DNA from 4 places in the Variovorax endophyticus genome. Region 3 is predicted to be linked to each of the others. Evidence: predicted binding sites of a transcription regulator. Region 3 holds the regulator's gene; each other region holds the start of a gene.
What was found. The regulator LexA, encoded in region 3, represses DNA repair genes until DNA is damaged. The targets are predictions, from matches to a motif close to ACTGTATNNNNATACAGT.
Positions count from the first base shown of each region.

Region 1: a site for LexA is predicted at 2,025-2,042, ahead of KV106_RS17865 (putative DNA modification/repair radical SAM protein). Genes of this name have one in related genera too.
Region 2: a site for LexA is predicted at 849-866, ahead of KV106_RS11805 (PA0069 family radical SAM protein). Genes of this name have one in related genera too.
Region 4: a site for LexA is predicted at 1,949-1,966, ahead of recA (recombinase RecA). Genes of this name have one in related genera too.

Region 1 covers NZ_JAHUTH010000012.1:186,040-188,965, forward strand. The annotation lists gene KV106_RS17860 (UdgX family uracil-DNA binding protein) at 1-744, opposite strand, end outside; gene KV106_RS17865 (putative DNA modification/repair radical SAM protein) at 756-2,009, opposite strand; gene ligK (4-carboxy-4-hydroxy-2-oxoadipate aldolase/oxaloacetate decarboxylase) at 2,114-2,797, opposite strand; gene KV106_RS17875 (amidohydrolase family protein) at 2,790-2,926, opposite strand, start outside.
Region 2 covers NZ_JAHUTH010000007.1:234,988-237,913, reverse strand. The annotation lists gene KV106_RS11805 (PA0069 family radical SAM protein) at 1-823, opposite strand, end outside; gene KV106_RS11800 (GbsR/MarR family transcriptional regulator) at 946-1,527, shown strand; gene KV106_RS11795 (thiol-disulfide oxidoreductase DCC family protein) at 1,591-2,022, shown strand; gene KV106_RS11790 (SAM-dependent methyltransferase) at 2,058-2,926, shown strand, end outside.
Region 3 covers NZ_JAHUTH010000008.1:298,146-301,071, forward strand. The annotation lists gene KV106_RS13400 (D-2-hydroxyacid dehydrogenase family protein) at 1-422, opposite strand, end outside; gene KV106_RS13405 (hypothetical protein) at 607-990, opposite strand; gene lexA (transcriptional repressor LexA) at 1,168-1,842, opposite strand; gene KV106_RS13415 (asparaginase) at 1,915-2,877, shown strand.
Region 4 covers NZ_JAHUTH010000005.1:83,369-86,294, reverse strand. The annotation lists gene KV106_RS08370 (SRPBCC family protein) at 1-331, opposite strand, end outside; gene recX (recombination regulator RecX) at 318-773, opposite strand; gene recA (recombinase RecA) at 841-1,902, opposite strand; gene KV106_RS08355 (MarR family winged helix-turn-helix transcriptional regulator) at 2,049-2,534, shown strand; gene KV106_RS08350 (response regulator) at 2,608-2,926, shown strand, end outside.

The sequences.
Region 1 (2,926 bases), on a different contig from region 3:
GTCGGCCAGCGGCTGGATCAGCGCGGCCTCGGGCAGGTTGTGCCAGTAGCGGCGCGGCATCTCGCGCTGCATGGTCGCGAACTTGAGCCGCGCGGGATTGAAGATGTGGGCGTAGTAGGTGAGCCAGAGTTGCTCGCCCGCATCGGGCGGCGGCTTCTCGCGGCGGTCGGCGCCCGCGCGGAACGACAGCGCATGGCCGTCCCATTCGACGCAGCGCTCGGGCGTGAGGATGGCCCAGCGCATCTGCGCGAAGCGGCGCGCGAAGAAGTCGGCATTGGCCTCGACGATGCGGTGCTCGGGCTCGAACCACGCGACATGGCGCTCGAGCCCGTCGTCGTCCGTCACCTGCGTGAAGCGCACGAAGGCGCGCATCTTGTGGATGTCGCGGTGCACCGCCTTGGCCATGCGCTGCGCCCGCATCATGTCGGCGTCGAGCGGATCGTGGCGCAGCGCGGGTTCGTGCGCGAGGCGCCAGAGCAGGCGGTAGAGCAGCGCGAAGCGCTGGGGATCGCGGTGCAGGATCACGTCGGCGCACAGCGCGACGAAAGCCGCGGGCACGGGCTGCAACGCCGCGGTCGGCGGTGCGATCGCCTGCTCGGGCGCATCGCCGAACAGGCCCTCTCCGCCATCGGGCCGTGCCACGCCCCACTCGACCTGCTCGGGCGGCACGCCATCGGCCAGCAGCTGCCGCGCGCGGCGCCGGAAACCGTCGAGGTCGACCGCGTCGTCGAGCCGCACCTGCATGGCGATGGCGCTCAGAACAGCGAGGCCTGCCGCGCGGGCTCGGCGCGCGCCGAAGCAGCCATCGCCCCGGCCGCGGGCCGGTGTCCATCGGCCACCACGAAGGGCAGCACCTTGCGCGCGGGCACGTGCAGCCGCCGCAGGTCGTCGGCGCGCACGCGGCGCACGCGCCTGGCCTGCAGCAGCCGATCGACCGCCTTCACGCCCAGGCCCGGCACGCGCAGCAGCAGCTCGCGCGGCGCATGGTTGAGGTCGACCGGGAAGCGCTCCGCATGCGCGAGCGCCCAGGCCATCTTGGGATCGACGTCGAGCCGCAGCAGGCCGTCGCGCTCGGCCACGATCTCGCCGTGCTCGAAGCCGTAGAAGCGCATCAGCCAGTCGGCCTGGTAGAGCCGGTGCTCGCGCAGCAGCGGCGGCGCGGCCAGCGGCAGCGCGCGCGCCGCGTCGGGGATCGGGCTGAAGGCCGAGTAGTAGACGCGGCGCAGCCGGTAGGCGCCGTAGAGCGTGGCGCTGGTCGCGAGGATGGCGCGGTCGTCGGTGGCGTCGGCGCCCACGATCATCTGCGTGCTCTGGCCCGCGGGCGCGAACGGCGGCGGCTTGGCGGCCACGGGCGCCGCGCCCGGCAGCGCGCGGATCGGCACCACGCGGCGCGCCTCCTCGCGCGTGTCGTCGATCTGCAAGCGCAGCCGCGCCATCGAGCGGCGGATCGCGCTCTCGTCCTTCTCGGGCGCCAGCGAGCGCAGGCCCTCGGTGGTCGGCATCTCGACGTTGATGCTGAGCCGGTCGGCATAGCGGCCGGCGCGCGCGATCAGCTCGTCGCTGGCATCGGGAATGGTCTTGAGGTGGATGTAGCCGCGGAAGTCGTGGTCCTCGCGCAGCGAGCGCGCGACCTCGACCACCTGCTCCATCGTGTGGTCGGGCGACTTGACGATGCCGCTCGAGAGGAACAGCCCCTCGATGCAGTTGCGGCGGTAGAAGTCGAGCGTGAGCTGCACCACCTCGTCGGCGCGGAAACGCGCGCGCGGCACGTTGCTCGAGGCGCGGTTCACGCAGTAGAGGCAGTCGTACTGGCAGTGGTTGGTCAGCAGCACCTTGAGCAGCGAGATGCAGCGGCCGTCGGGCGCATAGCTGTGGCAGATGCCCATGCCCTCGGTCGAGCCGATGCCGCGCCCGCCCACCGAGTCGCGCGGCTGCGAGCCGCTCGACGCGCAGGAGGCGTCGTACTTGGCGGCATCGGCCAGGATGGCGAGCTTGTGCTGGAGGTCCATGGGCGGGCGGAAAATACTGTACGTTTATACAGATGTTAACCGTCCCGTCGCCCCGATGGCCCTGCGGCCATGCGCGCGGGTCGGGCATTGCCCGCCGCGCCCTTTCAGTCGATGTAGCGCAGCCCCGCCGCCGCCAGCGCCGGCCGCATGTCGTACATGTCGAGCCCGAGCACGCCGCTCGCGAGCTTCTCGCGCTTCGACGTCTCCAGCGCCTCGCGCTGGCGCGCCTTCTCGAGCGTGGCCGCGGCCATCGCGCGCGGCACGCAGACCACGCCGTCGTCGTCGGCCACGATCGCATCGCCAGGCTGCACCGACATGCCGGCGCAGACCACCGGGATGTTGACCGAGCCCAGCGTGGCCTTCACGCAGCCCTTGCTGCTGATGGCCTTGCTCCAGACCGGAAAGTCCATCTGCTGCAAGGTGCGCACGTCGCGCACGCCGCCGTCGATCACCAGCGCGCGCGCGCCGCGGGCCTGGAAGCTGGTGGCCAGCAAGTCGCCGAAGAAGCCGTCGCTGCTCGGCGCGGTGACGGCCGCCACCACGATGTCGCCGGGGCGGATCTGCTCGGCCGCGACGTGCAGCATCCAGTTGTCGCCCGGATGCAGCAGCACGGTGACAGCGCTGCCGCTGACCTGCGCGCCCGAGTAGATCGGCCGCATGTACGGCGCGAGCAGGCCGACCCGGCCCATGGCCTCGTGCACCGTGGCCGAGCCCAGCGCCGCGAGGGCGTCGACGACCTTCGCGTCGGCGCGTTCGATGTGGCGATGGACGACGCCGAGTTCATGCATGGCGGGCTCCTTGCGAGGAATGAGATTGGGGATCGAACAGCCGGCCGCGCGCGTTCAGTTGCGCATCGAGCCGCGGAAAGACGCGGCGCGCATTGCCTTCGTAGACCTGCGCGCGCTCGCCGGCGCTCA
Region 2 (2,926 bases), on a different contig from region 3:
GCAGCCGGATCATGGTGTAGAACGCGCTGCGCGCGCCCGCCTCCCAGGCCGCCTCGAGCACCTGCTCCATGTCCTCGGTCACGAACGGAATCTGCGGCGCCACGCTCACGCCCACCGGCACGCCGGCCTCGGCCAGCGTGCGGATGGTGCGCAGCCGCCGGTGCGGCGCCGCGGCGCGCGGCTCGAGCTTGCGCGCGAGTTCGCCGTCGAGCGTGGTCACGGTCACGTACACCGCCGCCAGGCCGCGCGCGGCGGCCGGCGCGATCAGGTCGAGGTCGCGTTCGATCGCGCTGGACTTGGTCACCAGCCCGAAGGGGTGGTTGACCTCCGACAGCAGCTCGATCAGCGAGCGCGTGATGCGCAGCTCGCGCTCGATCGGCTGGTAGCAGTCGGTGGCCGTGCCGATCGCGATGTGGCTGGGCCGATAGCTCTTGCGGCCCAGCTCGCGGCGCAGCACCTCGACCAGGTTGCGCTTGGCGATCAGCTTGGTCTCGAAGTCCAGCCCCGGCGACAGGTTGAGGTAGCTGTGCGTGGGCCGCGCGAAACAGTAGATGCAGCCGTGCTCGCAGCCGCGGTAGGGGTTGATCGAGCGGTCGAAGTAGATGTCGGGCGAGTCGTTCTCGTTCATGGCCGACTTCACGTCCTCGAAGCGCACCTCGGTGGCCAGCGGCTCGAGCTCGTCGGCCTCGGCGGCGTTCTCCTCGAGCGTGCCCCAGCCGTCGTCGAAGGCATCGCGCTCGTCCTTCGAGAAGCGGTGCGCGAGCCGCGTGGCGGCGCCGCGGCCCTTGATGGCATGGATGGGGATGTGGGCGGCGGGTGGCATGGCGCGACTCCTTCGCGATCTCGATACTGTTTAAACATACAGTATTTCACCATTCGCTCAGCCTTTGGCAATTTTTTAATTTCTTTCTTGACAGAAATTTCGGAAGTCCTAGACTCCAGCGCATGGAACTCACCGACATCCAACGCAAGTTCGTCCTCCACTGGGGCGAGATGGGCTCCATGTGGGGCGTCAACCGCACCGTCTCGCAGATCCATGCGCTGCTGTTCGTGCACGGCAAGCCGATCCATGCCGAGGAGCTGTCCGACACCCTGGGCGTGGCGCGCTCCAACGTGAGCAACAGCCTGAAGGAACTGCAGGCCTGGAACCTGGTGCGCGTCACCCACATGCTGGGCGACCGGCGCGACTACTTCGAGACCAGCGTCGACGTCTGGGAGCTGTTCCGCACCGTGGTGCGCGAGCGCAAGGAACGCGAGTTCGACCCCACCATCCGCATGCTGCGCGAGATCGTCGCGAGCCCCGACTTCCAGAAGGAATCGGCCGATGCGCAGGACCGCATCCGCTCCACCATGGACCTGATGGCCAAGCTCGCCACCTGGGCCGACGAGATGCTGCGGCTGTCGCCCGGCACGCTCGACAAGGTGCTGACGCTGGGCGCGAGCGTGCAGAAGTTCGTCCGAGGCGACGCGCCCGCCGCCGGCAAGGACGATCCCGACGCTCACCACGCGAGCCTGCCGATGATCTGAGGCCGGCTCTTTTTTTGCCCATTTATTTCTGTTTTGACAGAAATATCGAGAACGAAGAACACCATGTCCCGCTCCACCGCCATCGCCTACCCGCTGACCGTCTACTACGACGCCACCTGCCGCCTGTGCAGCGCCGAAATGGGCGCGATGAAGGCGCGCGACGCGGTCGCGCGGCTCGTTCTGGTCGACTGCTCTCCGCCGGATTTCGAGGCCGGCCCGGCGCCGCGCGAGGCCCTGATGACCGCGATCCACGTGGTCGATGCGGCCGGCCGCGTGCAGGTCGGCGTGCACGCGATCCGCGCCTGCCGCGAGGCGGTCGGCCTGCCCAGCGGCGGCGCCCTGCTCGACCTGCCGCTGGTCGCGCCGCTGGCCGATCGCGCCTATGCCGCGCTGGCGCGCAACCGCCAGCGCCTGCCCGGCTGGTTCGTGACCCTGCTCGCCGGCCCGGCCGCGAAGGCCTCGCGCACTTGCGCCGACGGCCAGTGCCGGCTCTGACACCCGCACCGCCTTCCCCACGAGGAGTTCATCGCATGCCCAGCGTCTTCCAGCCCGATTTCCGCCTGCCGCACGCCGCCGATGCCTCGGCCCCGGTCAGCCGTGCCGACACGCAGGACTACTTCACCGAGGTCGCCACCGACTATGGCGCCTGGAGCCCCAGCTACAACATGCACTTCGGCTACTGGCGCGCGGGCCTGAATCCGCTGCGCCGCGAAGGCATGCTGGTCGAGATGAACCGCGAGGTCGGCCGCGCGCTGCGGCTCGGCGAGCGCCCCACGGCCGACGGCCGCCACTGCGTGCTCGACCTGGGCTGCGGCGCCGGCGCCACCGCGCGCACGCTGGTCGGCGACGACCGCCGCCTCTATGCCGTGACCGTCACCAACGTGCCGGTGCAGAACCGCATCGCCGCGCGCCTCGACGCCCAGGCCGGCGTGGCCGACCGCATGGCGCACCTCGAGGCCGACTACACGCGCACCGGCCTGCCGGCCGCGCAGGCCGACGGCGCCTGGGCGCTCGAGAGCGCCTGCTATGCCGAGGGCACCGCCAAGGCCGACTTCGTGCGCGAGGCCGCGCGCCTGCTCAAGCCCGGCGCGCGGCTGGTGGTGGTCGACGGCTTCCTGCTGCGCCGCGAGCCCGGCCGCCTCGCGCGCTGGCTGCACCGCCTGTGGGCCGACAGCTGGGCCGTGCCGACGCTGGCCGTGCGCGCGGACTTCGTGGCCGCGCTGCGCGAACACGGCTTCGAGGACATCGACGTGCGCTCGCTGCGCTGGCGCGTCGCGCCGAGCGCGCTGCACATCCCCGCGCTCGCCACCCGCTTCACGCTGGCCGAGCTCTGGAAGGCGCGCGGACGCCTGAGCCCCTGGCGCCGCAAGCACATCGTGGCCAGCTACTGCGCGCTCGC
Region 3 (2,926 bases):
GAGGCCGACTTGAGCCCCGACTGCTGCCAGGCGCCATGCTTGAGGTTGCTGATGTACTGCGGCAGCCGGCGCATGGCCGACATGATCAGCGCCCAGGTCAGTTCGGCCGGCGCCTGCGGCGAGCCCGAACCCTCGGCCACGGCCACGCCGCGCTCGGTGCAGGCGGCCACGTCGATGTGGCTGCTGATGCGGCCCGTCTGCGAGATCAGCTTGAGCTTGGGGAGTTTCTCGATCAGCTGGCGCGAGATCTGGGAGCGCTCGCGGATCAGGACGATCACGTCGGCGTCCTTGAGGCGCACCGAGAGTTGGCCGATGCCCTTGACGGTGTTGGTGTAGACCTTGGCTGCGTAGGCATCGAGCTTCGAAGCACAGTGCAGCTTGCGCACCGCATCCTGGTAATCGTCGAGGATCACAATATTCATGGCATGCCATTGTGCCTCGCAGCATGGAATCGGCGCGCCGTAGAACGTTTGGATACGGCCCTGCCGCCCTCGAGGGGCGAAAACGGGGCGAAGACCGGAGAAGCGGCTCGAAGGCCGGGCAAAGGGCGAGGTTGCCTATGGACCCGGCCCCGAGGCGGCGCGCGAGACGCGCCGAAGGACGCTTTCAGTGCAGGTGCGCGGGGCGGGCCGCCCCGGCGGGTGCTTCGAGCGCTTCGAGCGCGGCGAGGCGATCGAGCTCGGCGCACACGTCGGCCATCCGGCCCGAGATCACCACCCGGTTGCTGTTGCGCGCGCCGCCCTGCTGGCGATCGACGAGACGAACCACCCGCAGCGGACGCGAGGGCGCCTGCGCCACGGGCGTGGCCGGGAATGCGTTCGGGGCGCCATCGCCACGAGCCGCGCGCGACGGCCGTACCGACACGTAGCGCAGCTCGCTGGCGCACAGGCTCTCATCGTTGCGGCGCGCGGGGCGGGCGGGCAGCCAGCGGTTCGCGAGCGATTGCAGCGGCATCCAAAGATCGACGAAGGTGAGGAGGGCGATTCCCATGTGAACTCCAAGAAGGTTTGAGGTTGAACACAGGCAGGATTCGTTGTCATCGGGCGCAGCAGGGTGATGGCGACCAAGCGCCATACGCCCGCCACCTGCGGCGACCGGATGGGGGATGCGGGATGCGGATCCGCGAAGCGGCTCGGCGATGCAGACCGCCGGGCCGGCTCGGCGGGGCTACATCAGCATGGTGTTTCGGATCAGGCCGACCGCGAGGCCTTCGATTTCGAAGGGTTCGCCGGGTTGGACCACGATGGTCGGGTAGTCGGGATTCTCGGCGTGCAGCTCGATCACCTGCTTGTTGCGCTTGAGGCGCTTGACGGTCACCTCGTCGCCGAGGCGCGCCACCACGATCTGGCCGTTGCGCGCTTCCTTGGTGGCCTGCACGGCGAGCAGGTCGCCGTCCATGATGCCGGCGTCGCGCATCGACATGCCGCGCACCTTGAGCAGGTAGTCGGGCTGGCGCTGGAACAGCGTGTTCTCGACGTAGTAGGTCTGGTCGACGTGCTCCTGCGCGAGGATCGGCGAACCGGCGGCGACGCGGCCGATGAGCGGCAATGCGAGCTGAGCCATGCCGGGCAGCGAGAGCGAGAACTGGCTGTTGCGCGACTCGGCCAGCGAGCGCAGCGCATCGCCCTTCAGGCGGATGCCGCGCGAGGTGCCGCTCACGAGTTCGATGACGCCCTTGCGGGCCAGCGCCTGCAGGTGTTCCTCGGCCGCGTTGGCGGAGCGAAAGCCCAGCTCGCTCGCGATTTCGGCACGGGTGGGCGGCGCCCCGGTGCGGGCAATGGCGCTCTGGATCAGATCGAGGATCTGCTGCTGGCGGGCGGTAAGCTTCACGGCGAACTGCATGGTGGTTCCTTGCGGCACTGGCTGAACATCCAGTACCTGTATTTTTAACCAGTTTTTCAAAGTTGGCAAGCGATGGCGACTTCTTCCCCCTCGAATCCGCGGCGCGTGGTGGTGCTCGGCACCGGCGGCACCATCTCGGGCCGCGCGGCGAACAGCGGCGACAACATCGGCTACACCGCTGGCGAGGTGGGCGTGGCCGACCTGCTCGGCGGCATCGAGGCGCCCGCTGGCGTGACGCTGGCGGCGGAGCAGGTGGCGCAGGTCGACAGCAAGGACATGTCCTTCGCGATCTGGCGCGCGCTGGCGCTGCGCTGCGCCCACTGGCTGGCGCAGCCCGACGTGGCCGGCGTGGTGATCACCCATGGCACCGACACGCTCGAGGAGACCGCCTTCTTCCTCCAGTCGGTGCTGGCGCCGCGCAAGCCCATCGTGCTGACCTGCGCCATGCGCCCGGCCTCCGCGCTGTCGCCCGACGGCCCGCAGAACGTGCGCGACGCGATCGCCGTGGCCGCGACGCCGGATGCGCAGGGCGTGACCGCGGTCTGCGCGGGCACGGTGCTCGGTGCCTTCGACGTGCAGAAGGTGCACACCTACCGGCTCGATGCCTTCGACGCGGGCGACGCGGGGCCGGTGGGCTACGTGGAGGAGGGCGAGGTGCGGCGCGTGCGCGACTGGCCGGCTTCGGAAACGGGCGCGGCCTTCGGTCGTCTTCCCGAGGACGAAGCCGCATGGCCGCGCGTGGAGATCGTGATGAGCCACGCGGGCGCGAGCGGTGCGGTGATCCGTGCCTTGCGCGCCGACGACGCCGCCATCTCGCCGCTGCGCGGCCTCGTGCTGGCGACCACCGGCAACGGCACGCTGCACCATGCGCTCGAGGCGGCCGCACTCGAGGCGCAGGAGGCCGGCATCGCGGTGCTGCGCGCCACCCGCTGCACGCAGGGGCGCATCCTGGCGAAGCCGGGCGACAAGCTGCGCGACGCGGGCACGCTGACGCCGGTCAAGGCGCGCATCGCGCTGACGCTCGCGCTGATCTGAAAACGGGGGGCAAAGAAAAAGCCGCGTCGCGGGACCCGGGGCCCGCGCG
Region 4 (2,926 bases), on a different contig from region 3:
GGCGCAGCAGCGTGAACTGCAGCTCGCAGGCGCCGGGCGCCACGCCGACGACACGAAACGGCACGTAGACCTCGGGCACGCCCTCGGGCGCCACCCAGTGGTCGAGCACGCCGAATTCGTTGGCCGGCGCGAAGCGCAGCACCGCGCGACCGCCGGGCGTGGTCGCGACCCAACGCTCGCCCTCGCCCTCGCCCTCGCGCGCCAGCGCGCCGTCGGCCAGGCCGCTGGCCCATTCGGGCAGGCGCGCGGGATCGGCCGCCAGCGCATAGGCCGCGCGCCAATCGCAGGCCACGCGCTGCGTGATCACGCGCGAGAGTTCATTCGAGTTCATCGATGTCGCTCCTCAGCACCTTGGCCGCCACCGCGGCCGAAAAGCCCCGCGCCATCAGGAAGCGGGCCTGCCGCGCGCGCTCCTTGGGATCGGCGGGCGGGGCGTCGAAGCGGCGGCGCCAGAGCGCGGCCGCGCGTTCGAGCTCGCTGCCCTGCAGCCCGGCCACCGCCTGCGAGATGGCCTCGGCGCCGATGCCCTTGGCCTGCAGTTCCTGCCGCACGCGCGCCGCGCCGAGCCGGCCCGCGCGCTGGTGCAGCACCGAGGCGACCACGCGCTCCTCGCTGATGAAGTCCTTGGCCGCGAGCTCGTCGAGCGCGGCCTTGAGCGTGCCCGGCTCTTCCTCGTAGCGCGCCAGCTTGCGCTCGAGCTCGCCACGGGAATGCTCGCGCTGGCTCAGCAGACGCAGCGCGCGGCCTTTCAGGGAAGGAGCATCGAATGCCATCGGAAATGCAGGGGCGGAAAAGGAAAGCGGGGCGGCCGCAGGCGCCCCGCTCGCAGGCATCGGCCGGTTATTCGGCCGCGCCGGCCGCGTCCGCCGCCAGCAGCGGGATGCCCAGCGACTCGCGCACCTTGTTCTCGATCTCGCGCGACAGCTCGGGGTTCTCGCGCAGGAACTCGCGCGCGTTGTCGCGGCCCTGGCCGATCTTCTCGCCGTTGTAGGCGTACCAGGCGCCCGACTTGTCGATGATCTTGGCGGTCACGCCCATGTCGATGATCTCGCCCTCGCGGCTGATGCCCTCGCCGAACAGGATGTCGAACTCGGCCGTCTTGAACGGCGGCGAGACCTTGTTCTTCACCACCTTGACCTTGGTTTCGTTGCCGATGGCCTCGTCGCCCTTCTTGATGGTGCCGATGCGGCGGATGTCCAGGCGCACCGAGGCGTAGAACTTCAGCGCGTTGCCGCCGGTGGTGGTTTCGGGCGAACCGAACATCACGCCGATCTTCATGCGGATCTGGTTGATGAAGATGACCATGCAGTTGGTCTTCTTGATCGTGGCCGTGAGCTTGCGCAGCGCCTGGCTCATCAGGCGGGCCTGCAGGCCGGGCAGCGAGTCGCCCATCTCGCCTTCGATTTCGGCCTTGGGCGTGAGCGCGGCGACCGAGTCGACCACGATCAGGTCGACGGCGCCCGAGCGCACCAGCGAGTCGACGATCTCGAGCGCCTGCTCGCCGGTGTCGGGTTGGCTGATCAGCAGGTCGGACAGGTTCACGCCGAGCTTCTGGGCGTACTGCACGTCGAGCGCGTGCTCGGCGTCGACGAAGGCGCAGGTGCCGGCCTGCTTCTGCATGGCGGCGATGACCTGCAGCGTGAGCGTGGTCTTGCCCGAGGATTCAGGACCGTAGATCTCGACCACCCGGCCGCGCGGCAGGCCGCCGACGCCCAGGGCGATGTCGAGGCCCAGCGAGCCGGTGGAGACCACCTGGATGTCCTCGAGCGCCTCGCCTTCGCCGAGCCGCATGATCGTGCCCTTGCCGAACTGCTTCTCGATCTGGGCCAGCGCGGCCTGGAGGGCCTTGGCCTTTTCGCTGTTGGCGCCTGCGATGCTCGAGCCCTTGACGACTGCGTCCATGTGAAAAACTCCTTGAAGATCAACGGGTTGTGTATTGCCGGATCCATCTGCTTTTAATTACAGCCTGGATGCTTGAACAGTAGTGTAGGGGCAGATGGATTCGAGTAAACCCATTTTTTGGTCAGTTTGCTTTACCATTTGACGCCGTGAGCGACACCCCTTTTCCCCTCGACCCCGATGCCTGGCGCCAGACCCACCTGGGCCGGCTGCTCGGCCACGCGATGCGGCGCTTCGACGAGCGCGTGCTCGCGCTGATGGCGCACGACGTCGACGTGCCGCTCGCGCTGTCGAACCTGGCGGCGCGCGCGCAGGTCAGCGCGGCCCACGTCCACATCACGCGCCACCTCGCGCGCGAGGGCTCGCGCCTGACCGAGCTCGCCGAGCGCGCCGGCATGACCAAGCAGGCCATGGGCGCGCTGGTCGACCAGTGCGAGGCCTGGGGGCTGGTCACGCGCGGGCCCGATCCGCTCGATGCGCGCGCGCGGCGCGTGCTGTTCACGGCCGACGGCCTGGCCTGGCTCGAGGCCTTCCGCCAGGCGGTGACGCAGGCCGAGCGCGAGTTCCGCGCCAGCGTGGGCGACGAGGTCGCCACCGTGGTAACCATCGGTCTGGAAGCCTATACGGCGGGCTAGACTCCCTGCCGAGCGGAGACAACGAACGTGCAACGGCGCCGCCCCGCGGCGCGAACCGGGCTGGAGGTGGGCTATGCGGATTCTGATTGCCGAGGACGACCAGGTGCTGGCCGACGCCCTGCTGCGCAGCCTGCGCACCTCGGGCGCCGCGGTCGACCACGTGGCCAACGGCTCCGAGGCCGACACCGCGCTCATGACCCACAGCGAGTTCGACCTGCTGATCCTCGACCTCGGCCTGCCGAGCCTGCACGGCATCGAGATCCTCAAGCGCCTGCGCGCGCGCGGCTCGCAGCTGCCGGTGCTGGTGCTGACGGCGGCCGACAGCGTGGAGGAGCGCGTCAAGGGCCTGGACAACGGCGCCGACGACTACATGGCCAAGCCCTTCAGCCTGC